DNA from 3 places in the Pseudoalteromonas simplex genome. Region 3 is predicted to be linked to each of the others. Evidence: predicted binding sites of a transcription regulator. Region 3 holds the regulator's gene; each other region holds the start of a gene.
What was found. Region 3 encodes sigma-54, which starts transcription at its own class of promoters, with help from an activator protein. Its sites were predicted from a motif close to GTTGGCACGNNNNTNGNNT; they were not measured.
Positions count from the first base shown of each region.

Region 1: glnA (glutamate--ammonia ligase) is a predicted target of sigma-54. The motif match lies at 886-904, and genes of this name have one in related genera.
Region 2: IRQ78_RS09700 (DUF3192 domain-containing protein) is a predicted target of sigma-54. The motif match lies at 1,089-1,107, and genes of this name have one in related genera.

Region 1 is NZ_JADILN010000006.1:1,153-3,434, reverse strand. It holds gene glnA (glutamate--ammonia ligase) at 1-830, opposite strand, end outside; gene typA (translational GTPase TypA) at 1,338-2,282, shown strand, end outside.
Region 2 is NZ_JADILN010000004.1:79,326-81,607, forward strand. It holds gene IRQ78_RS09695 (D-2-hydroxyacid dehydrogenase) at 43-987, shown strand; gene IRQ78_RS09700 (DUF3192 domain-containing protein) at 1,151-1,531, shown strand; gene IRQ78_RS09705 (GGDEF domain-containing response regulator) at 1,569-2,282, opposite strand, start outside.
Region 3 is NZ_JADILN010000018.1:17,690-19,971, reverse strand. It holds gene lptB (LPS export ABC transporter ATP-binding protein) at 1-185, shown strand, start outside; gene IRQ78_RS19725 (RNA polymerase factor sigma-54) at 292-1,788, shown strand; gene hpf (ribosome hibernation promoting factor) at 1,815-2,102, shown strand; gene ptsN (PTS IIA-like nitrogen regulatory protein PtsN) at 2,106-2,282, shown strand, end outside.

The DNA of each region.
Region 1 (2,282 bases), on a different contig from region 3:
TCTTTACCTAGAGATTGGTGACAGTGCATACCAGAACCGTTATCACCTACGATTGGTTTAGGCATGAATGTCGCTGTTTTTCCGTATAAGTGAGCCATGTTATGGATAACATATTTCATCTCTTGGATTTCGTCAGCTTTTAATACCATTGTATTGAAGCGAGTTGCGATCTCATTTTGACCTGCAGTTGCTACTTCGTGGTGGTGAGCTTCTACTACTTGACCTAGTTCTTCAAGAACTAAACAAGTTGCTGAACGCCAGTCATGTGATGAATCAACAGGTGAACACGGGAAGTAACCGCCTTTAACACCTGGACGGTGACCCATGTTACCGCCTTCATAATCTTTATCTGAGTTCCAAGCTGCTTCTACAGAATCGATTTTGTACATAGAACCAGACATGTCTGATTTGTATTTAACGTCATCAAAAAGGAAGAATTCTGGCTCTGGACCGAATAATACAGTGTCAGCAATACCAGTAGAGCGCATGTACTCTTCAGCGCGTTTTGCAACAGAACGTGGATCACGCTCGTAACCTTGAAGTGTTGAAGGCTCAACTACGTCACAACGTACGATTAGTGTAGCTTCTTCAGAAAACGGGTCCATTTTCGCAGACTCAGGAACAGGCATAAGTACCATGTCTGATTCGTTGATACCTTTCCAGCCAGCAATTGAAGAACCGTCAAACATTTTGCCGTCTTCGAAGAAGTCTTCATCAATTTGATGATGAGGAATAGAAACATGCTGTTCTTTACCTTTGGTATCAGTAAAGCGTAAATCAATGAACTTAACGTCATTTTCTTTGATAAAATCTAAAACCGATTGTGACATGTGTCCTCCAATTGTTGGGTTTTATTTTTGCTGCATTATTGCTTTTCGCTTATATAAGCTGGTTTCGTGCCATGTTTTTAACACCTTGTTTAGGCTTGTAAAAAGTGAACAGGGTTTCGTTTTGTTAACTTTTATTGCACTAAGTTGGTGCGTAAAAAGATCATTCTGGTGCGTAAAAAGTGCGACCTTGTTTTGCACAATTATTAAGCGTGCCAATTTTTCGGTTATGAACACGATTTAGTGCCAAAATATGGTTCAAAAACTAAAATTTCGCCAGTTTTGAGCTCAGATTCACTTTAATTTTCATAAATTTGTCATTTATAAAACAGATACTTATAAAAAGCCTGAAGAAAGTTTATAAATTTATATTGGATAAACTTTCATCCATGCCATTATTAAGGGATAATATGCGCCCTTTTAAATCCTATGCTGGGACATCTGGTGAAAACGCAGGTGACTGCGTAGATCTTGCAGGATCAATGAGATTCAATTTCTCTGAGAAAAAATATGAGCATCGAAAAGTTAAGAAATATAGCGATTATCGCCCACGTTGACCACGGTAAAACAACTTTGGTTGATAAACTGCTTGAGCAATCAGGCACATTAGAAACGCGCGGCGGTAACGAAGAGCGCGTAATGGACTCAAACGACATTGAGAAAGAACGTGGTATTACCATTTTAGCTAAGAACACAGCTATCTCTTGGAACGACTACCATATCAATATCGTAGACACCCCAGGACACGCCGACTTCGGTGGTGAAGTAGAACGCGTACTTTCGATGGCTGACTCAGTATTACTACTTGTTGATGCTCAAGAAGGTCCAATGCCGCAAACGCGTTTCGTAACGCAAAAAGCATTCGCACAAGGTTTAACGCCGATTGTTGTTATCAACAAAATCGACAAACCTGGTGCACGTCCTGACTGGGTTATGGACCAAGTTTTCGATTTATTCGATAACCTAGGTGCAACTGACGAACAGTTAGACTTTAAAGTAATCTATGCATCAGCTATCAACGGCTGGGCAACAATGGATTTAGACGAGCCATCAGATAACATGGAACCAATGTTCCAGATGATCGTTGACGAAGTATCTCCACCGGATGCAGATCCTGAAGGTGCTTTCCAAATGCAAATTTCTCAGCTTGACTACAACTCATACATCGGTGTTATCGGTGTAGGTCGTATCAAGCGTGGTACTGTTCGTCCTAACCAACAGGTGACTGTTGTAAGCGCAGACGGTACTAAGCGTAACGGTAAAGTTGGCCAAGTAATGAGTTACTTAGGCCTTGAGCGTCATGAAGCAGAATCTGCAGGCGCAGGTGACATCATTGCAATCACTGGTCTTGGTGAGCTGAAAATCTCAGACACTATCTGTGATGTAAATACCGTTGAAGCATTACCACCACTAAGCGTTGATGAGCCTACAGTAACAATGACGTTCTCTGTAAAC
Region 2 (2,282 bases), on a different contig from region 3:
GTACACCCCAAGGTCAAGCAATAAATTAAAAAAGGAAAGCACATGAATATTACTGTCCTTGATACAGCGACATTAGCCAACACGTCGTTAGATGCCTTAGCGCAATTAGGTAAATTAACCTGTTACGATTTAACCGCTAAAGAACAGGTTGTTGAGCGCTGCCAAGATGCCGATGTTGTTGTTAGTAATAAAGTGGTGATTGATCAGCACGCCATGAGCAAATTACCTAATTTAAAATTAATATGTGTTGCAGCGACAGGGACTAACAACATTGATTTAGGTGCAGCAAAAGAGCATGGCATCGCAGTGACCAATGTCGCAGGTTATTCAACGCCGAGTGTAGTGCAGCATACCTTTACCCTCATCACTAATTTACTGGGTAATACTCACAGATACATTAATGATTGCCAGCAAGGCTTATGGCAACAAAGTCCAATGTTTTGCCGTTTAGATTACAGCTTTAAAGAAATTGCAGGCAAAACATTGGCAATTATTGGTTACGGTTCACTAGGTAAAGCCGTTGCCGATGTAGCGCGTGCTTTCGGTGCTAATGTCATCATCAGTGAACGAAAAGGCCATGCACCTCGTGAAGGTCGTGTTAGTTTTAATGATGCTCTAACCACAGCGGATATTATTAGTGTTCACTGCCCACTTACTGATGAAACACGCAACCAAATCGCCGCGACAGAATTAAGCATGATGAAACCGTCAGCTATCATTATTAATACTGCTCGTGGTGGAATTATCAATGAAGTCGATTTAGCTGACGCATTAGCTAATAATGTTATTGCCGGAGCCGGTGTTGATGTACTCAGTAAAGAACCTGCAGAGCAATCAAATCCGCTGGCACAGTATAAAGGCGCAAACTTATTACTTACTCCGCATATTGCTTGGGCCAGCCAAGAATCTATCGTGCGTTTAGTTAACGAAATTGCTTTGAATATCCAAGCATTTAATCAAGGCGAGATGCGTAACAGGTTGGTCTAAATCGCAATTTATTAGTCAAGAGAGCTAAGTAGTTAGTAATTTATTACTTGGCTCTTTACCTAAAAACAACCTAAGAAACTGATTTAATTTACTTTTATAAGTTTGGCAAGTAGTTTGCAAATAAGTGAACAACTATAAAACAATTTCTACGGGATAAAATAACATGAAAAAAGCACTTCTAATTGCCGCGCTAACTGCACCATTTTTAACTGGTTGTGTCATTGCTGTTTCTGACGGTGAAGCAGACACACATTGGGCGGGAAGCTCATCTAGCTGGCAAAAGCAGCATAAAAATAACCGTGAAGTGATCTCTAATCTTGCATTAGATACCAGCTATCAAACTGTATTAAACAAACTAAATACTCCTAGCTTTAGCGAGTTATTAAAGCAGGGTGATGATGTGTACCAAGTATTATTCTATGCAACCCATAGTATTCATTCTGATGGCAAGATAACTAAAGACGAATGTACACCACTGGTTTTTAAAAATGATAAGTTAATCGGTGTGGGTGATACGATTTATAAATCACTTAGCAATGGCTAGCTTGCATATTTAAATTCTGTAAGTAGGCAGCTATTGCCTACTTATGTTCACTCATAGCTATCATTCTCGATACTATCTGATCACGCCCAGCATCTTTTGCCTGATAAAGACCTAAATCAGCTTCTTCAAGTAATGTTTGCTCTGCATACACCTGGCCATTTTCCGTGGTCGCAATACCAATACTAATTGTGACATGGTCGGCATTTAGTGACGCTTTATGCGGAATGTTTAACTCATTAACGGCATTACGTAATTTGTTTGCAAACGACATAGCTTCTTTTGCAGAGGTATTTGGAAGTACTGCTGCAAACTCTTCACCGCCATAACGAGCAACAAAGTCACTACCTCGCTCACATGCTCCAACTAAGGCATGAGCAATTTGTTTTAAACAATCATCGCCTGCTCGGTGACCATAACAATCGTTGTAACGTTTAAAGTGATCAACATCCATTAATAATACTGATAATGGTGTTTGATCACGACGACAACGACGCCACTCTCGCGCTAAGTTTTCATCTAAATAACGTCGGTTTGGGATCTCTGTTAGGCCATCAATTGAGGCGAGCATTTCAAGCAAGTCATTTTTTTGTTTGATCATTAATTGATTGCGCACACGTGCACGAACGATCGCTGCACTAAAAGGTTTGGTGATGTAATCCATCGCCCCTAATTCTAACCCTTTAGCTTCATCATCATGGCTAGTATTTGCCGAGATAAAGATTACCGGTAGCATGCTTGTCGTTGCGTTTTC
Region 3 (2,282 bases):
AGCACCTAAAAAATCGTGGTATTGGTGTACTTATTACTGACCATAATGTTCGAGAAACCCTTGATGTTTGTGAAAAAGCCTACATTGTTTCTCATGGGGAGCTAATTGCATCAGGGACACCTGAGCACGTATTAGCTGACCAAACTGTACGTGATGTTTATCTAGGCGAGCAATTCAGGCTGTAACCATTACGCCACCGACTAGAGCATCTGCTAGACTTATACAATGACAATAAATCGATAACAGTGTCTTCACCGTTACCGATAACTTAAAAAGGATTGTTAGGGATACATGAGGCAATCATTACAGCTGCGCATGGGCCAGCAACTTACAATGACTCCACAACTGCAACAAGCCATTCGCTTGTTGCAGCTCAGTACATTGGATCTCCAGCAAGAAATTCAAGAAGCGCTTGATAGTAATCCTCTGCTTGAAGTGGAAGAAGCGGATTACAACGAAGAAAGCATCGGTAAGAATGAGCAAAAAGCGGAGTCTGACGATGTACAAGTCAGCGCGTCTGCCGACGAAGCACCTAGCGAATTCGAGCAAGAAAGCAGTGATGCTCTGAGTAAGGATACGGTTAGCGATGACTTAGCTATGGATGTTACGTGGGATGAGTACATGAGTGCCGCCCCATCAACATCGTCTGGGCCAATGCCTGAAGACGAGTCTATTTACCAAGGTGCTTCAACAGAAACACTGCAAGAATATTTAATGTGGCAACTACAGCTCACACCATTTAGTCCTACCGATGAAGCGATTGCCGTTGCCATCGTTGAAGCTATCGATGACTCAGGTATTTTAACGGTTAGCTGCGAAGATATTGTCGAAAGCTTTAATCAAAATAATGATGAAGAAGAAATCGAACTCGATGAAGTTGAAGCTGTCTTAAAAAGAATACAGTTATTCGATCCAGTTGGTATCGGCGCGCGAAGTTTACAAGAGTGCCTGTGTATACAACTTCGTCAATTCGATGCCAATACGCCATATTTAGCTGAAACTAAAATGGTTTTATCTGAGCATATCGAATTATTAGCAAGTCGCGACTATCGCACTTTAATGAAAAAGACTAAGCTTAAAGAAAACGAGCTTAAAGAAGTGATGACGCTCATTCACAGCTTAAATCCTAAGCCTGCGGATAGCATAGTACGCGAAGAATCTGAGTACGTCATACCCGATGTATCAGTGAAAAAAGTGAAAGGCCGCTGGGTAGTCGAGTTAAACCCAGATTGTATGCCAAAAATTAGAGTGAATAGCCAATATGCAGCGATGTCTCGCTCTGTTAAATCAAGTAGCGACAGCCAATTTATTCGTTCTCACTTACAAGAAGCAAAGTGGTTTATTAAGAGCTTAGAAAGCCGTAACGATACTTTACTAAAAGTGACCAACTGTATCGTGCAACAACAGCAAGCTTTCTTTGAACATGGCCCAGAAGCAATGAAGCCAATGGTGCTAAACGATGTCGCTGAAATGGTCGAAATGCATGAATCGACGATTTCTCGGGTTACAACACAAAAATATATGCATACCCCAAGGGGAATTTTTGAGTTGAAATATTTCTTCTCAAGCCATGTCAGCACCGAAAATGGTGGTGAGTGTTCTTCTACAGCAATTCGCGCTTTAATCAAGAAGTTAGTTGCTGCAGAAAACTCGGTTAAACCATTGAGTGATAGCAAAATTGCAGATATATTGGCTGAGCAAGGAATTAAAGTAGCTAGACGTACAATTGCAAAATATCGTGAGTCTCTAGCAATACCTCCGTCTAATCAGCGTAAAAGTCTGATTTAGACGTTTTACATAGAAGGAAAATGCTTATGCAACTAAATTTAACTGGTCGTCACGTAGAAGTCACTGATTCATTAAGAGACTATGTAAACACTAAGTTCGCAAAACTAGAAAGGCATTTTGATCATATTAATAATGTTCATGTCATTTTAGATGTAGAAAAATTAAGCCAAAAAGCAGAAGCAACTTTACATGTAAACGGAGGCGAGTTGTTCGCTTCTACAGAACATCAAGATATGTACGCAGCAATTGACTCATTGATCGATAAACTTGATCGCCAAGTCATTAAGCATAAAGAGAAATTAGCTCGACATTAAATTATGAAACTTAGTTCACTTACTAATCAGGACTGCAGCAAAGCTGCGGTCCTTTTTAATAGCAAAAAAAGAATTCTTGAGTATATTAGCGAGTTAGCTCACCAGCAGTTTCCTCATTTATCTCAACAAGATATCCTAGATGCTTTTCTGAACAGGGAAAAGTTAGGTAGTACAGGTATC